DNA from 3 places in the Pseudoalteromonas sp. GW168-MNA-CIBAN-0100 genome. Region 3 is predicted to be linked to each of the others. Evidence: predicted binding sites of a transcription regulator. Region 3 holds the regulator's gene; each other region holds the start of a gene.
The links. The regulator sigma-54, encoded in region 3, starts transcription at its own class of promoters, with help from an activator protein. The targets are predictions, from matches to a motif close to GTTGGCACGNNNNTNGNNT.
Positions count from the first base shown of each region.

Region 1: a site for sigma-54 is predicted at 4,668-4,686, ahead of AAEY62_RS03265 (ferritin-like domain-containing protein). Genes of this name have one in related genera too.
Region 2: a site for sigma-54 is predicted at 2,411-2,429, ahead of AAEY62_RS14205 (CsbD family protein). Genes of this name have one in related genera too.

Region 1 covers NZ_JBEOOL010000004.1:60,783-66,888, reverse strand. Annotated here, with positions in the region: gene AAEY62_RS03285 (DUF3413 domain-containing protein) at 1-1,206, shown strand, start outside; gene AAEY62_RS03280 (DUF4124 domain-containing protein) at 1,293-1,772, shown strand; gene aceK (bifunctional isocitrate dehydrogenase kinase/phosphatase) at 1,876-3,594, shown strand; gene AAEY62_RS03270 (LysR family transcriptional regulator) at 3,614-4,552, shown strand; gene AAEY62_RS03265 (ferritin-like domain-containing protein) at 4,730-5,173, shown strand; gene AAEY62_RS03260 (ExbD/TolR family protein) at 5,488-5,883, shown strand; gene AAEY62_RS03255 (IS4 family transposase) at 6,012-6,106, shown strand, end outside.
Region 2 covers NZ_JBEOOL010000022.1:66,562-72,667, forward strand. Annotated here, with positions in the region: gene AAEY62_RS14200 (xanthine dehydrogenase family protein molybdopterin-binding subunit) at 1-2,096, shown strand, start outside; gene AAEY62_RS14205 (CsbD family protein) at 2,166-2,363, opposite strand; gene AAEY62_RS14210 (group II truncated hemoglobin) at 2,644-3,057, shown strand; gene hrpB (ATP-dependent helicase HrpB) at 3,141-5,567, shown strand; gene AAEY62_RS14220 (nuclear transport factor 2-like protein) at 5,663-6,106, shown strand, end outside.
Region 3 covers NZ_JBEOOL010000005.1:12,838-25,956, reverse strand. Annotated here, with positions in the region: gene mlaD (outer membrane lipid asymmetry maintenance protein MlaD) at 1-154, opposite strand, end outside; gene mlaE (lipid asymmetry maintenance ABC transporter permease subunit MlaE) at 168-947, opposite strand; gene AAEY62_RS04005 (ATP-binding cassette domain-containing protein) at 947-1,762, opposite strand; gene AAEY62_RS04000 (calcium/sodium antiporter) at 2,018-2,986, shown strand; gene AAEY62_RS03995 (KpsF/GutQ family sugar-phosphate isomerase) at 2,990-3,961, shown strand; gene kdsC (3-deoxy-manno-octulosonate-8-phosphatase KdsC) at 3,962-4,513, shown strand; gene lptC (LPS export ABC transporter periplasmic protein LptC) at 4,510-5,064, shown strand; gene lptA (lipopolysaccharide transport periplasmic protein LptA) at 5,054-5,599, shown strand; gene lptB (LPS export ABC transporter ATP-binding protein) at 5,596-6,321, shown strand; gene AAEY62_RS03970 (RNA polymerase factor sigma-54) at 6,391-7,890, shown strand; gene hpf (ribosome hibernation promoting factor) at 7,916-8,203, shown strand; gene ptsN (PTS IIA-like nitrogen regulatory protein PtsN) at 8,208-8,660, shown strand; gene rapZ (RNase adapter RapZ) at 8,679-9,524, shown strand; gene AAEY62_RS03950 (HPr family phosphocarrier protein) at 9,567-9,839, shown strand; gene mgtE (magnesium transporter) at 9,970-11,328, shown strand; gene AAEY62_RS03940 (protein disulfide oxidoreductase) at 11,385-11,936, shown strand; gene AAEY62_RS03935 (YgiQ family radical SAM protein) at 12,394-13,119, opposite strand, start outside.

The sequences.
Region 1 (6,106 bases), on a different contig from region 3:
GGTGCTTCATTGCTTACTCTTGATGCTTATGTTTATGTTAATTTAGGTTATCACCTAAGTATATCTGCCTTACCTGAAATCATTTCATTGTTGTGGCATCGTTTAACAAGCTCTCCTGCTTTAACAACCATTTTAGCCAGTGGGATTGTTATTGTTATTTTAGGCTTTCAGCTACTTGTCAGTAATTACACATGGCACCACCTTGAGCGTTTAAAGCAATATAAATTTGCACGTTACGCAATTTCTTTCTTAATCGTGTGTTTTTCGCTTAGCCACAGTATTCATATTTGGGCTGACGCCAATTTAAACTTTGACGTAACAAAACAAGATAATGTTTTGCCACTTTCATACCCTACTACCGCTAAAAGCTTGTTAGCTAAAAATGATCTGCTAGATATAGAAAGCTACGAGCAAGCACACAACGTAAAAATTAACAACCAAAATATTAGTTATCAAATGCCAAGCCCGCTTGAAAAATGCGAGGACTACACACAAGCCAATGTAGATATATTTGTATTTGAAACCCAACAACAACTCGAAAAGTTTGTTGCCGAGAATAAAAACATGCACAAAACAGAGCAGTTTTTACAGCCAACAAATCATGACGATACGTTATTTAGCTTAGTGTATGGTTTACCCGCTTTTTATAAAGCAGCAATTTTAACCGAGCAGACACTCCCAGTTTGGCAAAGTCAGCGCCGTAGCATTGAAGTAACTGGCATTGAAGAACTAAGCTTTATTAATGATCAAGCACATAGCTCTAGTGCTATTCGAGTAATTAAAGCGAGTGATACCCCTACTGTTCGAGATGATGAAACACAGGTTTTTGCTTTTAGTCTTGCCAATAACAAGCAAGAAGTAGTAACCACCTCAACTTTATACAGCTCTGACAAACGTATTTCTAAAGTAGATGGGCTAATTCAACCTAGCGATTTAATTGCAACAAGCGTTGGGCAATATTTAAATTGCAAAGCTATTGCCAAGCAAACAATGCTAGGCGTTAATCTATACAAGAAAAAAGACGATATGGGCGTGAACTACTCTCAGGGTGTTGTTATAGCCTATAAAAAAGATAGGATTACCTTAATAGATTCAGATGGTAACTTTAAAAACATTTCCGCCGCTGAAGGTTTTTCTATTGAACAAGGTTTAGATATACCATTTTTAGTACAGAGTATTAAAAAGCTCAAAACCTTTACCCAATAACAGTTATCCTAACCTAGCTTGATATACCACCAAGCTAGGTTATAGTTTTATATTGTTGTTAGATATAAAAACCAAGGATGACATGTATGTTTAAAACTTCTCGTTATATTCTCCATTCTAGCTTTTTACTTATCAGTTTTTTTAGCTTTAGCGATACCACTTACTACAAATGTGTAACAGAAAAAGGCACTGTCTTTTCTCAACTCCCCTGTGACGACGAAGCAACGACTTATAAAGTTAACACAACGGGTAATCAGTATTCTGGTCCTAAGGTTGACTACACTAAACAACTAAACGAACTTGAGCGTGAAAGGCTTCTATCTGGCTTAGAGGCAGAGCTTCGCAGTAATAACCATAAACTAACAATACTTGATCGTAATAAAGAGCGTGCTGAATACAAACAACAAGAGCGGTTAAATCATATCTTAGCCATTGATGATAAAAAGCGTATTACTAAAGACATTACTAAGAAACTAAAAATAATCAATAAAACATATAAGAAAAACGTATCGGCTGTGACTAAACAAATTAAAATTCTCGAAAAAAAGATAGCTCAATTCCAATAAGTTACTCTTAGTTAGTAAGTAACATTTATCTTGGTTTTAAACTTAAAATAACATACCCTTAACACAATAGAGTATAAACTCTAGGGACTTTTAAGGAGTGCAAATGCAACCTCGCCATATTGCTGAATTAATTTTAACGGGTTTTAAAAGGCACTATCAGTTATTTCAAAAAACAACAGCCAAAGCCCCTCTTGCCTTTGCAAAAAAAGATTGGCAAGCAATTAATGATATCAGCCGTTTGCGTATCAGCTATTATGATGATCGTGTTAACGAAACCACGCAAGCGCTAAAAAAAGAAACCCCAACCGAACAACTCGATGAAAGCATATGGCTTGAAGTTAAAAAGATATATCAGCATTTTTTATGTTTTCATCCCCAAGCAGAGCTCGCCGAAACTTTTTATAACTCTGTATTTTGCCGGCTGTACCATAGGCGCTATTTTCATAATGACTTTATATTTGTAGAAGCAACCTTAAAAGATGCTCCTTCAGTGCCTGTTGAGGCCGAATATAGAACATACTTTCCAGTAGTTGATGGCCTCAAACCAACAATAAAACGCATTATTAGTCATTTTGATTTTAAGGCCCCATTTGTAAATTTAGAGCGTGATATTCGCCTCCTTGTTAAAGCTTTTTATAAACAAGCCCCCGATACACATCACCAACCTTGGCAAATGCGCTTTGATATTTTACACACGCCTTTTTATCGAAATAAAGCAGCCTATATTGTTGGTCGTGTTGTTTCAAAAAGTGGGGTTCAGCCCTTTATAATCGCTGTATTACACGATGAAGATAACGGATTATATTTAGACGCACTTTTAACTAAGTCATCTCAAATGCGTGTTATTTTTGGCTTTGCCCGCGCTTATTTTATGGTAGAAACTCACGCACCGTCAGCACTTGTCCGGTTTTTAAATCAACTTATGCCAAACAAAACACTTGCTGAGCTCTATAACGCAGTGGGTTTTCATAAGCAGGGGAAAACTGAGTTTTACCGAGAGTTTTTAAATCACTTATCTCACTCTAGTGATGAGTTTACAATTGCACCGGGGACTCCCGGTATGGTGATGATGGTATTTACTCTCCCCTCATTTGGTTATGTTTTTAAAGTAATAAAAGACAAATTTGGTGAGAGTAAACCCTTCGGCCGTGATACCGTATTAAAGCGCTATCAACTGGTAAAAAACCATGATCGCGTTGGGAGAATGGCCGATACCATAGAGTATTCTAACGTCGTATTTCCTTTGGCGCGTTTTGATAGTAATTTACTTGCGCAATTACATAAAACAATTGGCTCATCAATGGTAATTGAGGGCGATTGGTTGATCATCAAGCATTTGTATATTGAACGGCGAATGACACCTCTTAACTTGTTTTTAGAAAATGCTGATGAAGAAAGTGTCGCCGACGCGATTGAAGAATATGGGCAAGCCCTAAAAGAAATGATTGCTGTTAATATATTCCCTGGTGATATGCTCTTAAAAAACTTTGGTGTAAGTAAGCACAAACGTATTATTTTTTACGATTACGATGAAGTTCAATATCTAACCGATATGAACTTTAGAGCATTACCAAAAGCAAAGAGCTATGACGACTATTTAATGGATGAACAAAGTTACTCTGTTGCACCACAGGACGTATTTCCTGAGCAACTTTGTACATTTGTAATGCCAAACCCTATGTATAAGAAGTTTTTACTCAGCACTCATCCTGAGCTTATAGATGTTAGCTTTTGGAAGCAGGCACAACAAAATATAAAAAATGGTCAGGTAAGTCATATTTACCCATACCCGACAGCACAGCGCTTTATTCACCACTGGTAAGCGCTAAAGGACACACACAATGAATATAAGTAAAATAGATTTAAATTTACTCGTTTACCTCGATACATTGCTTCGAGAATGCAACGTAACACGCGCTGCTAATCAATTGAGTATAACTCAACCTGCAATGAGTAATGGCCTTAAACGTCTTCGTAACTTATTTAACGACCCTATTTTAGTTCGTACCAGCGATGGTATGGTGCCTACCGAGCGTGCTTTGGAGTTACAACCCGTTATTCGTGGCATATTAATGACCCTTGAAGAAACTCTAGCTCCTAATCGAGAATTTGAGGCAAGCCAGAGTAAGCGTGTGTTTAGAATAATGGCCAGTGATTACGCTGCAAGTACATTAGCACCAAAGCTTTTAAGTAAATTGCACGAAGAAGCCCCCGATACTACTTTAGATATACTCACACCAAGTGATGTCACCTTTCATGATGTAGAAAACGGTAAAGTAGATATGGCAATCAACCGTTTTGAAAACTTACCGCAGTCTTTTCATCATAAACGTATTTGGAAAGATAGTTTTTGCTGCTTAGTAAAAGCCGATAATCCTATAATTGAAAACTTTAGTCTCGACAGCTATTTAAAAGCGCGCCATATATGGGTAAGCAAAACAGGTTTTGGTGTAGGTGTAGGCATGGACCCTAAAGATGTGCAAAAACTTGGCTGGGTTGACGAAGCACTTGCGCACTTTGGTAAGCATCGTAATATTGCCACTTTTACGCGTAACTACCATGTGGCAATTCATTTAGCTAAAGAGAAAAATTTAATTGCGACCCTTCCTTCAAAAGCCGCAAATATATATTTAGATGATCCGGGGCTTAAAATTTTAGAGCCACCATTTCCAATCCCTCCTTTTGAGCTTGATATGATTTGGAGCCCACTGTTACATCGCGATGCGAGTCACATTTGGTTACGTCAAAAAGTAGCTGAAGTAGCTGAAGAGCTAAAATAACTTTATTACACAATATAATGTAAAAATTGCTAGGTTAATTTTTTGCCTGTTAACTTAGCATCTTACTGAAACAAAATTAAACCAATAAAATCAAATAACTACACAACCATTGAAACGTGGAACATACATTGCTTTTATTAAATTGAACTATACATTCATTTAATTAAAGAGGTCATTATGAACACCCATCAAGGATCAGAAGTAAATCATATTACTGACATCATTCAAGTTATGAACAGCGGCATCGATTTTTATCAAAAAGCACAGGAAAAAGTTGAAGACCCTGCTATTGGTGCACTTTTTCAGCGTATGATAGATGCCCGAAAAGTGAGTGTTGAGCGCTTGCAGCCATATGCAATTAATGAAAAAGGCGAACGCGAAGATGGCTCATCTTTCGCAGTTGAAGCACGACGTGCGTACACAGCCCTATTGACTACTTTCACCTCACACAACGACAGCACGTATGTAAAAGAGCTTGAAGAGGTAGAAGATAAAACCCTTGAAGAAATTAAAGCAGCAATGGATAAACCGCAACCAGCTGACTGCGAAGCTGCACTGGCTAAAACATTATTAACAATGCAAAGCTGCCATGCAGAAATGAGCCGTATGCAAAAGCATTAAGCTGACATAGTGCATAACTAGAACCCAGCCTCGAGCTGGGTTTTTTATTGCCTCTAATACCAATCTACATAGTTTTTTAAGCAATTTAACAAATTGCATTACATTATAACGATACTAAATAGACCCCATATATAAGCAGAACGGTATAAACACCACCTTATTTCACCACATTTTAAATACATAATTAATACAAATATTTAATGTTATTAGAATATTTATTTAACCACGCTTTATTTTTGCTGTGCTAATTTTGTTAATATGTACCTAAAACCTTGCTGTGGCGCCGCAGCATTTAATTAAAAGTAAGGTCCAATATAAAAAACAAACTAACCAAACTACAAAATAATGCTGATGTAGATATGACCCCGATGTTAGACATAGTGTTCATTTTACTAATTTTCTTTATTGTAACTACATCTTTTGTAAAACCTGTGGCTATTGAATTAAACCGACCACTCGACAGCCCTCAAATAGATAAGCCTGTTAAAAATGCTTTATTTAGAATTGATGAAAGTAACGGAATATATTTTTCGGGGAGGTTAATTGATTTAGAGCAAGTTGCGACTAATTTAGCGATGTTCGCGGCTAAATATGAAATAAGTTCGGTACTTATAACCGCAGACGAAAACAGTACACATAATACTTTAATGAGTGTAATGAATAATATTAAGCAATACGATGATTATTCAATAAGTTTGATTTCTAAATAAAACAGCCCAATATAAAACCAAAAAAAGGGCCTTACGGCCTAATGCCGATCAGTTAAGAAAATGACCGATTGACCGATCCAAACGATCATGCAAAATCCGTAGTTAGGAAACTAACTACGGATTTTTTTGTGAATATAGAACAAGCACTGCAAGCAACACTTGAAGAAAGCAGCCGATACCATACCTTTGAAAAATTATCAGAAATTCTTGACCCTGAAATCAT
Region 2 (6,106 bases), on a different contig from region 3:
TTGCACTGCGCCCAGACGGCATGGTTGAAATAACCTGCCATCGCTCTGAAATGGGTCAGCAAATTCGCACCGCGATTGCACAAATAGTTGCCGATGAAATGGAAGCCGCATGGGATAAGGTTATTGTTATTCAGGGTAAGGGCGACCCTAAATACGGCGATCAAAATACCGATGGCTCGCGCAGTATTCGCTACAACATGCAGCGCCTGCGTGAAATGGGCGCAAGTGTGCGTTACATGATGCAGCACGCTGCCGCTAAGTATTGGAAAGTTGACCCACAAACCTGTACAGCCAATCAACACGTTGTTACACACAGCTCAGGTAAATCGCTTACTTATAAAGATTTAATCGACTTAGCGCTTACAATAACGCCACCAGAAGCTGACAAACTAACACTTAAAACCCGCAAAGAATGGCGCTATATAAATACCGGCATGGCGCACATAGATTTAGCCGACTTAGTAACAGGCAAAGCAATATTTGCAGCCGATGTACGCGAACCACAAGCGCTGGTGGCTATAATTGAACGCCCGCCAGTAGTAGGCGGTGTTGTTAAGTCATTTGATGCCAGTGCTACAAAAGCGATAAACGGCGTTATAGATGTTATTGAAATACCTGCACCAAAAGGCGCACCGCAGTTTCAGCCAAAAGGTGGAATAGCGATTATAGCTAAAAACACATGGGCTGCATGGCAAGGGCGTAAAGCATTAAAAGTGGTGTGGGATGATGGCAAAAATGGCGATTACAATTCAGAAGAATTTAAAAAGTCATTATTAAAAACAGTACAAACTCCACAGGCAAACATACGTGATAAAGGCGATGCCATGGGCGTGTTGGCTAAATCGAGCAATAAGCTGGTAGCTGATTATTACGCGCCGCATCTTGCTCAAGCACCAATGGAGCCGCCTTGTGCAACAGCTATGTACAACAAAGACAGTGTTGATATATGGGCTGCTACGCAAAATCCACAAGCCGATATGAAAACAGTGGCTGCAATGCTTGGCATGGATGAGAGCAAAATTAACGTTAACGTTACCATGTTGGGAGGCGGTTTTGGGCGTAAGTCAAAACCTGACTTTTCAGCAGAAGCAGCTTACCTTTCAATGAAAGTAGGCAAACCTATTCGTGTACAATGGACGCGTGAAGACGACATACAACATGGTTTTTACCATGCGGTTTCGGCTCAGCACATTGAAGCATCGCTAGATAAAAATGGCGCAATAGAATCGTATTTACATCGCACCGCGTTTTCACCAATTACCTCTACCTTTTCAGAAGGGGCGACTACGCCAGGAAGCTTTGAACTGCGCTTAGGATTTACCGATAACCCTATTAACACGCCTAACATGAAGTTAGAAAACGGTGATGCACAAGCCAAAGCACGAATTGGTTGGATGCGTTCTGTATCAAATATTTTTCATGCCTTTGCTATTCAGTCATTTATTGGCGAAGCAGCGCACAAAGCTGGTCGCGATCAAAAAGACTATTTGCTAGACACGATAGGTCCGAGTCGAATTGTTGATGTAACTGAGCAAAATGCCACATACGATAATTACGGTGGCGATAAAGTGGTTTATCCTTTAGATATTGGTAAGTTACGCCATGTTATTGAAAAAGTAGCTGACATGAGTAAATGGGGGCGAGAACTTCCTAAAGGTCGAGGTTTAGGCATTGCAGCACATAGAAGCTTTTTAACTTATGTAGCGACGGTAGTTGAGGTAGAAGTGTCGGATGCTGGCGATTTAAACGTAATTAAATCGTGGGTTGCCATTGATGCGGGTACGGTTGTAAACACCGACACCGTTAAAAACCAAACCCAAGGTGGCTCTATTTACGGTATTACAACTGCAATCAGCGATGGTATTACCTTTGATAAAGGGCGCGTACAGCAAAGTAACTTTCATGATTATCGTGTACCGCGTATGAGCGACTCACCTCTTGAGATTGAAGTTGAAATTGTACAAAGTGATGCACCACCAGCAGGAGTAGGCGAGCCGTCTACACCAGTTTATGCGCCAGCATTATGTAATGCTATTTTTGCAGCGTGCGGAAAGCGTATTAGGCAGTTACCGATTGGTAACCAATTAAAAGCGTAGCTAAATAACCTACAGCTTAAACAAAAAAAACCGCCAAATGGCGGTTTTTTTAAAAGCGGTTAACGCGATTTAACGACCTTTTTCAAACTCATCAACTTCACGCTCTGCTTCTTCTTTAGATTTACCGTATTGCTGCTGAATTTTACCAACTAGCTCTGTACGGCTACCTTCAATTTTATCTAAATCGTCGTTGGTAAGATCGCCCCATTTTTGTTGAGCCTTACCTTTAAGTTCTTTCCAATTACCTTCGATACGATCGCTGTTCATAAGTTTATCCTTACTTTAGGTTAGTGAATTAACTGTCAGTTATAAAGTAGCAAGCCTTGTACCAAGGAATAATAATGGTTTTATTGTTTTTATTATCAGTTGGTTATATTTTTATGTTGAGCGATTTTGTTTTTAATATTGCGCTATTTATTAAAAAATATACATAGCAGCCTGTAATTATTGCTGACATAAGTTACGCCGCTTTGATGTAACTCATTCTTAAATTTTTGTTTTAAGCTAATATGCAGGTATTAAATAAAGTAGTTAACCTGAGTGAGTTATGAATACTAAAGCGTGTGAATATGGAGTGGGTGACTGCTCATACAAAATGGCAGGTGAGTTAGCAGGTATTACACAATTGGTGAATGCGTTTTACGACAATATGGACGCTTTAAAAGAGGCTGAAAATATAAGGAGTATGCATTCAGAAGACTTATCAGCATCGCGTAAAAAGCTCGCTTATTTTTTGTCGGGCTGGCTAGGTGGTCCTAAATTATACGCTGAACATTTTGGTAGTATTAACATTCCTCAAGCGCACAAACATTTACATGTAGGAATTGAGCAAAGTGACGCATGGCTTTTGTGCATGCAAAAAGCGGTTGATGAGCAACCTTACGAAGCACCATTTAAAATTTACTTAATGCAACAATTACGAGTGCCTGCAGATCGAATTAGAATGGTATCGGGTAGTTAATAGCAATTATTAATAAACATCAACCGCAGCTAGGCTTTGGTTTTTTGTTACAATGCCTGCAAAGCAATTTAGGGTAAATAGCTGTGCTGCCGGTTCAAGACATATATCAACAACTCGTTACTACATTACAAAGTAATCCTATTACGTTATTACAAGCGCCGCCTGGTGCGGGTAAATCTACGTGGTTGCCGCTGCAACTAATGCGCGATGGGCATTTTAAACGTATTGTAATGCTAGAGCCTCGCCGAATAGCTGCACGTAATATTGCCAGTTATTTAGCAAAGTGCCAAAACGAGAGTGTTGGGCAAAGTGTGGGTTTGCGGATTAGGGGTGAGAGTAAAGTAAGCGCTAATACGCGCCTCGAAATAGTTACCGAAGGTATGCTAACGCGCATGCTGCAAAACGACCCTGAATTAAGCGATATAGATTTACTTATATTTGATGAATTTCATGAGCGTTCAATTGCAGCAGATACCTCACTTGCCTTTGCGCTCGAGACCCAAAGTGCGCTGCGTGAAGATTTAACCATTATGCTTATGTCGGCAACGCTAGATACCGAGCGTTACACTGCGTTTTTTGATTGCCCTGTAATTCAATCGAGCGGTCGCAGTTACCCAATAGGCGAAGTATACATACCCATAAAAGATGAAAGCCGTTGGCTTGATGCAATTCCTACCATAATAAAACAAGCACTTAATGAGCAAACAGGTAGCGCATTGGTATTTTTACCTGGGCAATTTGAAATACTACGCGTGCAACAAGCACTGAACGATTTACCCAGTAACTGCATAGTCGCAACGCTATTTGGCGAGCAAGATAAAGCTAATCAGCAAGCTGCTATTGCTCCTGCACCAAACGGTATGCGCAAAGTAGTGCTTACCACCAATGTAGCCGAAACCAGTTTAACTATTGAAGGCATACGCATTGTAATTGACAGCGGCAAGCGCCGTGCAGCGACCTTTAATTTAAAAACAGGGGTCACAGAGCTCACAACACAAAGTATATCGCGCTCCTCTGCTGTGCAGCGAGCAGGACGTGCAGGGCGAATAGAGCCGGGCATTGTTTATCGAATTGGCTCAAAGCAAACCTTTGAGCGACGTAATAGCCACGACAATCCCGAAATACTCACATCAGACATAAGCCAACTTATGCTTGAGGCAAAGCAGTGGGGAGCCAGTATTGATCAGCTAACCTTGCTCGATAAGCCCTCTGAGCAGCAATGCGAGCAAGCAAGTAACCTGCTTAACATGCTAGAAGCTATTGATAGCAAAGGTAAGCTCACACCGCTTGGCAGTAAAATGTTAGGTTTTGGTGCTGATATTCGTTTGGCGCATATGCTATTAAAAGCACAAATACTTGATGACCAACTCCCTGGTATTTTTAGGCTCGCTATTTATTTAGTGGCATTACTTGAGAGCCGAGTAAACAGTGCAAACGAGTTGAGTTTAGCGCTGCATAGCCAACAGCAACGTCCGCATCCGGTATTTAAACAACAGTTAAAATATTGGCAAAGCCGCTTAAAAGTAAAAGACGAAAACAGCGAATTAAATACGCATTATATTAGTTTGCTAGTGGCATTGGCGTACCCAGATCGCATCGCTAAAAAACGCGGTAATGGTTACCTACTTGCCAATGGTGCAGGTGCTGAGTTAAATGCCGATTACTGGCACAACGACGATTACTTAGCTATAGCAACCATGGGCGGGCACAAAGGAGGGCGTATATTTGCAGCCACCGCGCTTAACCCATTTGAGTTACAAGAATTTTTACCGCATTTATTTAGTGAACTTACTCGTTGTGAGTTTGATGAAAAATCAGCACGTTTTATTCATCAAGATGAAGTAAAACTTGGTGCTATAACGCTCACCAGCCAGCCTAGTAAACAAAAACTAGATAAGAGCGAGCGTGCTAAAGCGTGGCTTGACTTATTTGCTAAACATGGCTTTGCATTATTTAACGAGCAACCTGATGCGCAACAATTGCTGATACGTATGAGCCTAACAAGTAATTTAATGCCCGATAAATTTCCGCAAATAAACGAGCAACAACTTATTCAAAATGCAGCGCAGTGGCTAGGCGTGTTTTTAGAAGATATTAAAACGCTCACGCAGCTTAAAAAGTTTAACTACTTTGAAGCACTACAAAACTGTTTTGATTGGCAACAACAAACCGCTTTAAAAGCACTGTTACCACTGCGCTTAACGGTGCCAAGTGGCTCAAATATAAAAATAGAATACCAGCTTGATGGTCCCGCAAAGCTAAGCGTGCGTATGCAAGAAGTTTATGGCTTGACCAGTACGCCTATGCTTGCCAACGGTAAACTGCCACTGCTTATGGAGCTGCTATCGCCAGGTAAACGCTCATTGCAACTTACTCAAGATTTAGCCCACTTTTGGGCTAGCAGTTACCGCGATGTGCAAAAGGAAATGAAAGGTCGCTACCCTAAACATTTTTGGCCAGACGACCCAGCCAACAGCGTTGCAACAAATAGAGTGAAAAGCAAAATGTAGGTGTTAGTTACTTAAAGTTATTTGTTTTATTTTTGAACATATTAATATAGTGTTCCTATAAATGAATCAATATTTTTAACTACAGGGAATAAGTGATGAAGCTACTTTTAACGTTAGGTTTGGCTCTAGTAACTGCTTTTTCGGCTTATGCGGAAAAGCCACTCGACTTAAATGCGTTTGCGCAGCAGTATTATAAAACAATGACCGCCACACAAGCACCTAACGCAGGTGCTAAAGAGCTTGAGGCTTACCTTGCATTGTTAACCGATGATATTGGCAATCAGCACATTCCGTATCAACCGGATGACTCACGTACTCCTGATGGTAAAAAGCAGATGCGCAAAGGTATGAGTTTTTACTTAGGTGCGCACACGTTGTTTGAAAGCACACTGCTTAATACATTTGTGTTTAACGATACAGGCTTTGCTATTCGTTATAAAAACTATGTAAAAGGTATTCATCCGCAAAATAAGCAGCCAATTGAGTATACCTCCACAATGATGGAAGTGATCGAAATTGAAAACGGCAAAGTGGCGATG
Region 3 (13,119 bases):
ACGAGCCGATGTTTTCAAACTTGGCATTAAGCGTATATGTTTCGCCAGAGCCACTAATACCTGAATTGGCAACTTTAAGTGCAAGCATCGCAAAAGCTAAAATGCCAAGTGCTACAAAAAAACCAACTAAAATTTCTAATTTCCGTGAATTCATTATCTATACCCTATTAGCTGGTAAACATTACCGCTGTCAAAATAAAGTCAAAACCTAAAACTGCTAATGACGAATGAACAACCGTTTCGGTGGTTGCTTTGCTGATCCCTTCTGAGGTCGGCACACAGTCATATCCTTTATAAAGCGCAATCCAGGTCACCACTATGGCAAATACAAAACTCTTAATAATACCGTTTAGTATGTCTTGCTGAAACGACACTTGTGATTGCATGATTGACCAAAAACTACCTGTATCAACCCCCAGCCAATCTACACCTACTAAATGAGCGCCTATGATTGCTACGGCTGAAAATATCAATGCAAGCAATGGCATGCTTATAAAACCCGCCCAAAAGCGTGGTGCAATAATACGTTTTAGCGGATCGATTGCCATCATCTCAAGTGATGAGAGTTGCTCTGTTGCTTTCATTAAGCCAATTTCAGCAGTCAATGCGCTACCTGCGCGTCCTGCAAATAGTAATGCAGTAACAACCGGGCCCAGTTCTCGCAATAAACTCAGTGCCACTAACGGCCCTAAGCTATCCTCAGCGCCATAACCAACTAATACGGTGTAACCTTGTAAAGCCAATACCATGCCGATAAACAAACCCGACACCATAATAATGAGTAACGATTGCGAACCCACCATATAAAGCTGGCGAACAAGTAACGGTGTGCCTTTTTTAAAATTAGGAACATGCACTAATGCACTAAACAGCATAAAAGCCGAACGGCCAAGAGCCGCAAAGCGTCCTAGCGTTTTATGCCCTAGCTTTTGAAATAAATCCAGCATTATGCTTTTTCTCCAAGTAGTTCGTCTGCATAAGCTTGAGCCGGAAAATGAAATGGTACTGGACCATCCGACAAGCCTTTTAAAAACTGTTGAACTAAAGGGGATTCATGATTACGCATTTCATCAGGAGTACCACAACCAATTACCCCTTGATCGGCGATAATTATAACGTGCTCGGCAATACTCATTACCTCCGTCACATCGTGCGTCACGATTAAAGACGATAAACCCAATACCTCATTAAGCGACTTAATTAGCTTAACCAATACGCCCATCGAAATAGGATCTTGTCCTGCAAATGGCTCATCGTACATGATTAGCTCAGGATCAAGTGCTATAGCGCGCGCAAGTGCAGCACGCCTTGCCATACCGCCGGACAACTCAGAGGGCATTAAATCTTTAGCGCCACGTAGCCCTACTGCTTGCAGCTTCATTAACACAACTAATCGGATAAGGTCTTCGCTTAGCTTTGTGTGCTCTCTTATAGGAAATGCGATATTGTCAAATACCGACATATCAGTAAACAACGCACCACTTTGAAAAAGCATACTCATTTTAGTACGTGCTTCGTATAACTCTTTACGAGACATTTTAGGAATGCTGCCACCTTCAAATAAAATATCACCTGAATCTGGTTTAAGCTGACCACCAATTAAACGCAACATAGTGGTTTTGCCAATTCCGCTTGGCCCCATGATCGCAGTAATTTTACCTTTAGGAACGCTAAAACTCATATTTTTATATATGATTCTATTGCCTCTCGAAAAGCTAACATCCTTGACTTCTACTATTGATTGCGACAAGTCGCTCTCCATAAAAATGTTCACTAGTGCACCTATTTTAAAGCTTTTTTGTCAAAGATGGAAAAAACAATTCGTAAGATTTTGTAATACACCCATGAAAAGGATTATAAGACTCGCTCAAAACAGCTTAACCCCGGCTTAAATTTTTAAATTAGCTGTTTAAAAGCAGCATTGTTACGTAGTTGACCTTACTCTTTTATTTATACTTTCATCTTGGCTTTTGTTACTATTCGCGCCATCCGTATTTTGTATAACTGGCTTAACACAATGGTTACCTCGTTTGTTATTTTAATTCTTGGTTTTGCAGCTCTTGTTTGGAGTGCAGACAGGTTTGTTTATGGCGCTGCGGCTCTTGCTAAAAACTTTGGTGTACCTACACTTATTGTTGGTTTAACCGTGGTAGCTATGGGCTCTTCAGCGCCCGAAATGATGGTTTCAGCCTCTGCCGCTCTGGCTAACAAAACCGACACAGCCGTTGGCAATGCTGTTGGCTCTAACATTACAAACATTTTACTTGTGTTAGGCATCACTGCTTTATTTCGCCCTCTTTCAGTTTCATCAAGTACATTAAAACGTGAAATGCCATTAGTGATGCTCGTATCTTTAGTTACTTGGTATGTGTTCTCAGATAACTACTTTTCATTTAATGAAGGTGTTGCACTTTTGGTTGGCTTTATCGTATTCATCGGTGGGTTAATTATTGTATCTATGCGTGCAAAAAACCAAGATGATCCATTTGTGTCAGAAGCCTGCGACGATGTACCAAACGATGTACCTACAAAAAAAGCGGTATTTTGGTTAGTTGTCGGCATGATACTCCTACCTGTTAGTTCACACTTTTTAATAGGTTCAGCTGTCGATATTGCTAAATATTTTGGCCTAAGCGATTTAGTCATTGGCTTAACAATTATTGCCATCGGTACTAGTTTGCCTGAACTTGCCGCTTCGGTTGCAGGTGTACTTAAAAATGAAGATGATTTAGCACTAGGTAATATTGTCGGCTCAAACATATTTAATATTCTAGCGGTATTACCACTTGCCGGTATTATCAACCCTTCTGCCATTGACCCATCATTAGTAAGCCGAGACGTATTAATTATGATTGGTGCAACACTTGCTCTTATTATTATGTCATTGAACTTTAGAGGCACCCAACGTATCAATAGAGTAGAAGGCGGCTTATTGCTAATAGCATTTTTGGGTTACCAAGGGTATATTTTTAGTCAAGTAGGATAAATTATGGCAACGCTAAATTTTATTGAACAAGGCCTTCGCGTTTTAGATGTTGAGCGCCAAGCACTTAGTGATATTGCACAATATGTAGATGAAAATTTTCATAACGCGTGCCAATTAATGTACGACTGCGAAGGCCGTATTATTGTCATTGGTATGGGTAAGTCAGGTCATATTGGCAATAAAATAGCGGCAACCCTTGCAAGCACTGGCAGTCCAGCATTTTTTGTTCACCCTGGTGAAGCAAGTCATGGTGATTTAGGTATGATCACTAAAAATGACGTGGTTATGCTTATTTCTAATTCAGGGGAGACCAGCGAAGTTTTAAATATAATTCCGGTTTTAAAACGACTTGGTGCCAAAATGATATCGATGACTGGCAATACGCAATCAACCATGGCGACCCTTGCTAATGTACATGTGTGTATTAAAGTAGAAAAAGAAGCCTGTTCATTGGGTCTAGCTCCTACATCAAGTACCACTGCAACGCTTGCGATGGGCGATGCCATGGCGGTTGCATTATTAGAAGCTCGCGGCTTTACAGCTGATGACTTCGCGCTATCTCACCCAGGTGGTAGTTTAGGCAAGCGCTTATTACTTACTTTAAAAGATGTTATGCACAGCGGCGCAAATACACCTATTATTAGCGTTTCACAAACAGTTAAAGACGCCCTTATTGAAATGTCTGCTAAAGGTTTAGGCATGACAGCCATTGTTGGTGAAAATCAGCAACTCGTGGGATTATTTACCGATGGCGATTTGCGTCGTATTTTAGAACAAAGAATTGATATTCATACAACACAAATAGATGTTGTTATGACTAAGTCATGCACTACGGCTACGCAAGATATTTTGGCTGCTGAAGCGCTTAATATTATGGAAAACAAACGTATAAATGGCTTAATCGTCGTCAATGAGGAAAACCAACCTATTGGCGCATTAAACATGCAAGACCTATTAAAAGCAGGAGTATTATAAATGCAATTTGAAGAACTCTATCAACCGCTGAGCGATGATGCAAAAGCACGCGCTAAAAAAGTAAAACTACTTATATGCGATATTGATGGTGTATTTTCTGATGGCCGTATTTATCTTGGTAATCAAGGTGAAGAGCTAAAAGCATTTAATACAAAAGATGGTTTTGGCATTAAAGCGCTTATAAACAGTGGCTTTGAAGTGGCTGTAATTACTGGTCGTCATTCACAAATAGTGCAACAACGTATGAGCAGCTTAACCGTACAGCATATTTATCAAGGCCAAGAAAATAAGCTCATTGCCTATCAAGAATTAAAGGACAAACTCAACCTTAGCGATGAACAAATTGCTTATATCGGTGATGATGGTCCTGACATGCCCGTTATGGAATTAGTCGGCTTTGCTGTTGCAGTAAATGATGCCCATCCACTTATTAAACGTTTATCACACTATGTAACGCAAATGCCTGGCGGCTTTGGTGCAGTAAGAGAGCTCACAGACTTACTTATGCTTGAAAATGGTAAAGCGTTGACTACACAAGGCACTAGTTCATGAATGCAGCGCGCATAATATTAAGCGTTTTATTCATTAGCTGTATGGTTTGGCTTTGGTACCCTTATTTTACACAAACAAATATTGTGCCTCAGACTGAGCCTGAAGTTATTGCCAAGCCTGATTACATAGCCATAGAACTCAAACAAACAGCCTATGACGAACAAGGTAAAATTAGCCACAAAGTCACTGCGGCTAAAATGGAGCTATATCAACAATTAGGTTTTACGTTTTTTGAAAAACCTATTTTTACTTTATATAACGAAAAGCAAAAGTGGCAAATAAATGCAGACGAAGCAACATTATACGAAGACAAACAATTAATTTTAGAAGGCAATGTGGTTGCCAAAAACTTAACCGATAACGCCATGATAGACAAAATCAATGCTGATAATATTCAGGTAGATATAAAGCTATTAACAATGCGTTCGGAGCAACCCGTTATCATCACTGGACCCAATTTAAAAATCACTGGTAAAGGCCTAGAAGCCGACTTAAAAACCGAAGTGATAAAACTAATTAACCATACGCGAACCATATATTATGACCAATAAAATATTAAAATCACTTATTATTCCTACACTTATACTAGCATTTAATAGTAGTGCTGCAGAGCAAAACACGCAACCGACTGCAAATCAAATTTCAATAAGCGCCGATAAGCAAGAAGGTCAATTAAAAGCTAATGTCGGAATTTTTGAGAAAAACGTTGAAATTATTCACGGTAACCGCCGTATCACAGCCGACCGCTTAGAAGTACATAAACGCGATGAACTTGGTGATAATAAACAATTATTAATTGCTACAGGTAGCCCTGCGCACTTTGAAGAAAAGCAATCAGATGGCACGACTATGAGCGCCAGTGCTGACGAAGTACGTTATGATGTATCTAAGCGTTTTTTAACGCTTGTTGGTAATGCACAAGTATCGCAAGCGGGACAAAAAATAAATGCTAAAAGCATTACCTACGATATAGAGCAGCAGCTAATCAGTGCCGAAAAAGATGAAAACTCAACTGACCGCGTTCACACAATTTTAGTGCCAATCGAGACTAAAAAAAGTAAAAAAAGCGACAAAGGTCAACCATGAGCACATTAAAAGCAGAGCTATTAGCAAAGAGCTATAAAGGCCGTGAAGTTGTAAAAAACGTCGGCCTTGAAGTCAAAGCTGGCAGTATTGTTGGCTTACTTGGCCCTAACGGCGCAGGTAAAACCACCACGTTTTATATGATAGTAGGACTTGTACCTAGCGACAAAGGTAAAATATCGATAGACGATAACGATATTACTCTTTTACCTATGCATAGTCGTGCTAGATTAGGCATTGGCTACTTACCGCAAGAGTCTTCAATATTCAGAAAGCTGACTGTTTATCAAAACTTAATGGCCATTTTAGAAACGCGCAAAGAGTTAAATAAACAAGCTAGAGAAGACACTCTCGATAAATTATTAGATGAATTTAGCATACAACACATTCGTGATAGCCAAGGTATGGCATTGTCAGGAGGCGAACGTCGTCGTGTTGAAATAGCACGTGCCCTGGCAGCAGATCCTAAATTTATATTACTGGATGAACCATTTGCAGGTGTTGACCCGATTTCGGTATTAGATATAAAGAAAATAATAGAACATCTTAAAAATCGTGGGATTGGTGTATTAATTACCGATCATAACGTAAGAGAAACCCTTGATGTTTGTGAAAAAGCCTACATTGTTTCTCATGGGGAGCTGATTGCATCAGGTACTCCAGAACACGTATTAAATGATAAAACAGTACGCGATGTTTACTTAGGCGAGCAATTTAGGCTGTAACATTTACGCCATGTCTTTAAGCATCTGCTAGTATTAATTATAACAACATAAAAGGATTGTTAGAGATACATGAGGCAATCACTACAGCTGCGCATGGGCCAGCAACTTACAATGACTCCACAGCTGCAACAAGCTATTCGTTTGTTGCAACTCAGTACATTGGATCTCCAGCAAGAAATACAAGAAGCTCTCGACAGCAACCCGCTATTAGAGGTTGAAGAAGCAGACTATTCAGAAGACGCTGCAGGTAAAAACGAGCAAAAAGCAGATACAGATGACATAACTGTTAGCGCATCTGCCGATGATGCTCCAAGTGAATACGAACAAGATAGTGGTGAAGCACTTGCAAAAGACACGCTAAGTGACGACATGGCTATGGATGTTAGTTGGGATGAGTACATGAGTGCCGCCCCAGCAGCATCATCGGGTCCGATGCCTGAAGACGAATCAATATACCAAGGCGCCTCTACTGAAACGCTCCATGAGTATTTAATGTGGCAGTTACAACTAACGCCATTTAGCCCTACAGACGAAGCTATTGCTATTGCGATTGTAGAAGCCGTCGATGATTCAGGTATTTTAACACTAAGCTGCGAAGAGATTTTAGAAAGCTTTAATCAAGAAAACGAAGATGATAACGAAGTCGAACTTGATGAAATTGAAGCTGTATTAAAACGCATCCAACTGTTTGATCCTGTTGGTATTGCTGCACGTAGTTTACAAGAGTGTTTGTGTATTCAGCTTAACCAGTTTGATAAAGAAACACCTTACATTAATGAAACAAAAATGATTTTAACCGAGCATATTGATTTATTAGCTGCTCGTGACTATCGTACATTAATGAAGAAAACTAAGCTCAAAGAAGAAGAGCTTAAGGAAGTAATGACATTAATACATACTCTAAGCCCTAAACCTGCAGATACTATTGTAAGAGAAGAATCTGAGTATGTTATTCCTGATGTGTCAGTTAAAAAAATTAAAGGCCGCTGGGTTGTTGAGTTAAACCCAGACAGCATGCCTAAAATTCGTGTTAATAGCCAATACGCGGCAATGTCTCGCACTGTAAAATCCAGTGGTGACAGCCAGTTTATTCGCTCGCATTTACAAGAAGCTAAATGGTTTATTAAAAGCTTAGAAAGTAGAAACGACACGCTATTAAAAGTAACAAATTGTATTGTTAAGCAACAACAAGGCTTTTTTGAACACGGTCCTGAAGCCATGAAACCAATGGTTTTAAATGATGTTGCTGAAATGGTAGAAATGCACGAATCAACAATTTCGCGCGTAACAACCCAAAAGTATATGCACACACCCCGTGGTATATTTGAGCTTAAATACTTTTTCTCAAGCCATGTAAGCACCGAAAACGGTGGTGAATGTTCATCTACAGCAATCCGTGCGCTTATCCGAAAATTAATCGCAGCAGAAAACTCAGCAAAACCATTGAGTGATAGCAAAATAGCGGATATATTGGCTGAGCAAGGAATTAAAGTAGCGAGACGTACAATCGCAAAATACCGCGAATCTCTGGCTATTCCACCGTCAAATCAACGTAAAAGTTTGATTTAAGACGCAAAAAAAGAGGGTAATGCTTATGCAACTAAACTTAACTGGTCGTCACGTAGAATTAACCGATTCACTAAGAGACTATATTAATACCAAATTTGCGAAGCTAGAAAGACACTCTGATCATATTAATAATGTTCATGTCATTCTCGATGTAGAAAAATTAAATCAAAAAGCAGAAGCCACCATACACGTAAGCGGTGCTGAGTTATTTGCCTCTACAGAACATCAAGATATGTATGCCGCCATTGACTCGTTGATCGACAAGCTCGATCGACAAGTAATTAAACACAAAGAGAAGCTTGCTCGACACTAATATGATGAAATTAAGCTCACTTATATGCCAGGACTGCAGCAAAGCTGCGGTCCTTTTTAATAGCAAAAAAAGAATTTTAGAGTTCATTAGCGAACTTGCTCACGACAAACTTCCGTATTTACCGCAACAAGATATTCTTAATGCTTTAATGAGCAGAGAAAAATTGGGTAGTACAGGTATAGGGCGTGGCATTGCCATTCCTCATGGAAGAATGAGCGGTGCAGAAGAGCCTTTGGCTTTAGTACTCGTTAGCGAAACTCCAATAAATTTTGATGCAATCGATAATCGCCCTGTTGATATTTTCGTCGCACTCATCGTACCAGATGGCGATAACCAGCAGCACTTAAAGACTCTAGCAACCATTGCTGATAAACTAAACAACAAAGATTTTTGTAAACAGTTACGCAGTGCAAAATCAGATACTGAGCTTTACCAAGTTATTGTCAATCAATCATAGTTTTATAAAGGGTGTTAAATGGAGTTAATTATCATAAGCGGCCGTTCTGGTTCTGGAAAGTCGGTTGCTTTACGCATTGTAGAAGATTTAGGTTATTATTGCGTAGATAATATTCCAGTTAACTTGCTTCCTTCATTAGTTCGCAGTGTGTCTGATAGCTACGATAAAATTGCTGTTAGCATTGATGTACGGAACATCCCTAAACAACAAGATGAATTTAACGATATTCTTGAATACTTGCCAGGCTTTGCAAACCCTACGTTATTTTATTTAGATAGCGACGATCAAACATTGATAAAACGTTTTTCTGAAACTCGTAGATTACACCCACTATCAATTGACTCGTTGCCTCTTGATTTAGCCATCAAAAAAGAAAAAGAATTACTTGATGTATTAATCACCCGCGCCGACTTTATGATAGACACGACTGATTTGAGTGTTCATCAACTCGCTGAATCTATTCGTGAAAAGATTTTAGGTAAAAAAGATAAACAACTGATTGTCACTTTTGAATCGTTTGGTTTTAAACACGGCATACCAAAAGAAGCAGATTACGTATTTGATGCACGCTTTTTACCAAATCCACATTGGGAACCTGAATTAAAACCTTTAAATGGGTTAGATCAACCCGTTAAAGATTATTTGGCCAATCACAGTATAGTGCAAAAATTCACATGGCAAATTCAAACATTTGTACAAACGTGGTTACCGCACTTAGAGCGAAATAACCGCAGTTATTTAACCATTGCCATTGGGTGTACAGGCGGACAACATCGCTCTGTATATTTAGCGCAAACTATCGGTGAAAGTTTTGCAATGACACATCCCAATGTGAAAATTCGCCATCGCGAACAAGAAAAATAATATAGCTGAATAATCACCTGTTCAGCTTAGGTAGAGTAAGTTATGCATTGTGAAGACACTTTTTTAATAAAAAACAAATTAGGATTGCATGCCAGAGCAGCCACCGTGCTTGCCCAATTGGCTGTGCAGTTTGATGCGACAATTACATTATTTCAAGATGACAAAGAAGCTGCAGGCGATAGCGTACTTGCACTAATGTTACTTGAAAGTAGCCAAGGCAAAGAAGTAAAAGTTGTATGCAAAGGCCCCGATTCTGAGCAAGCTTTACATGCTGTTGGAGAATTAATAGCACAACGTTTTAATGAACAAGAATAAACAGTTATAAAAATAATGCTCGCATTACTAATGCCCCAACTAAAACAGATATATAAAATAAATACGGTTAGTGACGCCAGTTAACTCACCTCTCCCCATAAAATAATATAAAAATTTATAAAGGACGCCAATGCCTGAAGCTTTTGAACAAGATTACCCACTACAGCAACTAAAACAGGTGACTAAGTCACTCAATAGTGGTCAATTTGTTCAAGTTAGGCGCATGCTCGCAAAAACAGCTCCTTGTGATACCGCATTATTATTAGAATCATCACCGCATAAAATTCGCCGACTCCTTTGGCAGTTGGTTGATCCTGATGTGCAAGGCGATGTTCTTGAAGAACTATCAGAAGATGTTCGTTTAGGCATTATTGCCCAAATGGAACCTAAGCACATTGCAGCCGCAACAGAAGATATGGGCCACGATGACTTAGGTGAAGTATTACGTAGTCTGCCAGACACCGTTTATAAAGACGTTGTTAGCGCGATGGACATTCAAGACCGTGAACGTGCAACACAAGCACTTTCGTATCAAGAGCGTTCTGCTGGCGCGCTAATGAACACCGATACGGTGACCATTCGCCCTGACGTTACGCTCGATGTTGTACTTAGGTATATTAGGCTACGCGGTGAGTTGCCAGAAGGTACCGATGACTTGTACGTTGTTGATAAGCATAACTGCTTTATAGGCGCTTTATCGCTAAGTACATTATTAACTAACCCGCCAGAAAAAATTGTTCGCGATTTAATGGATGAAGATTGTGAATCCATTCCAATCTCTATGGATGAAAGTGAAGTCGCGCAATTATTTGAACGTCATAATTGGATATCGGCCCCCGTAGTTGATGATAACGATCAGCTCCTTGGTCGTGTCACTATCGATGACATCGTTGACGTAATCCGCGAAGATGCTGAGCATAGTTTATTGGGCTTAGCCGGCCTTGATGATGAAGAAGATACCTTTGCGCCAGTACTAAAAAGCTCTAAAAAACGCTCAGTTTGGTTAGGTGTCAACTTACTAACTGCACTTGCAGCTGCTTTTGTAGCTAGCTTTTTTGAAGGCACTTTAGATGTTTTACCTATTTTAGCTGTACTTAACGGTATTGTCCCTTCTATGGGCGGTGTTGCAGGTAGCCAATCATTAACGCTTGTTATTCGTGGTATTGCGGTAGGTCATATAAATCAAACAAACCAACGTTTCTTGATGATGAAAGAGCTTGCTATTGGCGCGTTAAACGGTGTTTTGTGGTCGTTGTTAATTGCAGGTGTTATTGCCCTATGGCAGTGGGACTTTATGCTTGGTGGCGTACTCGCCTTCGCTATGTTTATGAACTTAGTGGTGGCAGGTGTTGCTGGTGCGAGTATCCCTATTATTCTTAAAAGAATGAATATAGACCCAGCACTTGCAGGGAGTGTGGTGCTAACCACGGTGACAGATATTGTGGGTATATTCGCCTTTTTAGGTACTGCTACTTGGTTGCTGGTTTAAATTAGAAACTTTTGCAAATAACTAAAGTAAAAAACACTTAGGGTAAAGCTGCAACTATGACAACGGATACCAAAAATAAAAAAGACACACCTAAAAAAACGCCAAAACAAAAAGGCCTATCAATATTAAAAAGTGTGTTGATATATGGTCTCATATTTTTCGTAATTTATAACGCTGTAAATTGGTGGCGACAACCTGTTATGCCAGCAAATCCTCAATTACAATTAATAGATTATAAAGGGCAAAACATTGATTTAGCAGCAATGAGCCAAGATAAACCAACACTTGTCTATTTTTGGGGAACTTGGTGCCCTATTTGTAGTATTACCTCCCCTGCCATAAACAAACTCGCGAACGAGAATAACTACCCTGTAGTGAGCATCGCAATAAAATCAGGTTCGGATCAAAAAATACATGAGTATCTAAATGATCATGGCTACAGTTTTATCACTGTCAACGATCAACACGGTGAGATATTTGCCGATTGGCAAGGGCAAGTCACGCCATCTTATATAATCTTAAAAGATAATAAAATGACGCAAGGGCTAACAGGCATTCAGCCGTTATGGTCACTTAAATTACGTTTGTGGTTATCATCAACGTTTTAAGAAAAAACTAACTGCAAGTATATAGACACTAAATACGTGCTATCTCAAGAGGGGTTTCTAAAAGCTCGCTCTTTATCACCTACAATAATATAGATAATAAAGAGCAAGGTTTACTTAATTTACGCATGAAAAGGGCTTAAAAACCCTTAGCGTAATTAAACTAATCTACTAGGGCGTGTTGATCTTTGTGGATTGAAATTTGTTCAATCTAGGGGCGATTAAATCGCGGCGCGAGGTTTGTAACCTAGTGGGCTAAGTAAAAACCGAGCAACAAAGAGTTAATCGTCCCTAGAAAGAACCCAAAGGGCAGCGCATGTTTGGTATTTATGCTGCGTTATCGCCTATTCATGGGGAATAACCACACTACATAGGCTCCGCCTTGCCTAAAAACCAAACATACTGCTGCAAATTCACCCACCAAAGATCAACACGCCCTAGTTATTAATAGATTGAATCACTAACGTGTACTTTGACGATTACCGCCTACTTTTGGTTTAGTGTTTGCCTTTTTAAATTGGCTAAAACCGGTATGTCGCGTTAGTGCCGGACGTCCGCCTTTACTGCCACCTTTACCTGCTTTTTCATCACGCCCTTCTTCAGGCACTAAACAGTTAGGCCCTTTACCAATTAAATTAGCTTTACCCATTTTACGCAGTGCTTCACGTATCATCGGCCAACCTGCTGCATCATGGTAGCGTAAAATAGCTTTATGTAATCTACGTTGACGAGCACCTTTAGGTACTGGAACAACTTCTGTATTGTTTTTTATATTACGTAAAGAGTTCATTTCTGTGTGGTAAATAGTCGTCGCATTAGCCATAGGTGACGGGTAAAAATTTTGTACCTGATCAAGCTTAAAGTCATTCGATTTAAGCCATAACGCCATGTTTACCATGTCTTCATCTTTTGTCCCTGGGTGAGCAGATATAAAGTAAGGAATTAAATACTGCTTTTTACCGGCTTCTTTAGAGTACTTATCAAATAATTCTTTAAATTGATCGTACGCCCCCATACCTGGTTTCATCATTTTTGATAATGGACCATCTTCTGTATGCTCTGGCGCTATTTTTAAGTAGCCACCTACATGATGCGTTACTAATTCTTTAACGTAACGCGGGTCGCGTACAGCTAAGTCGTAACGAACACCAGAAGCAATCAATACCTTTTTGATACCCTTAACTTC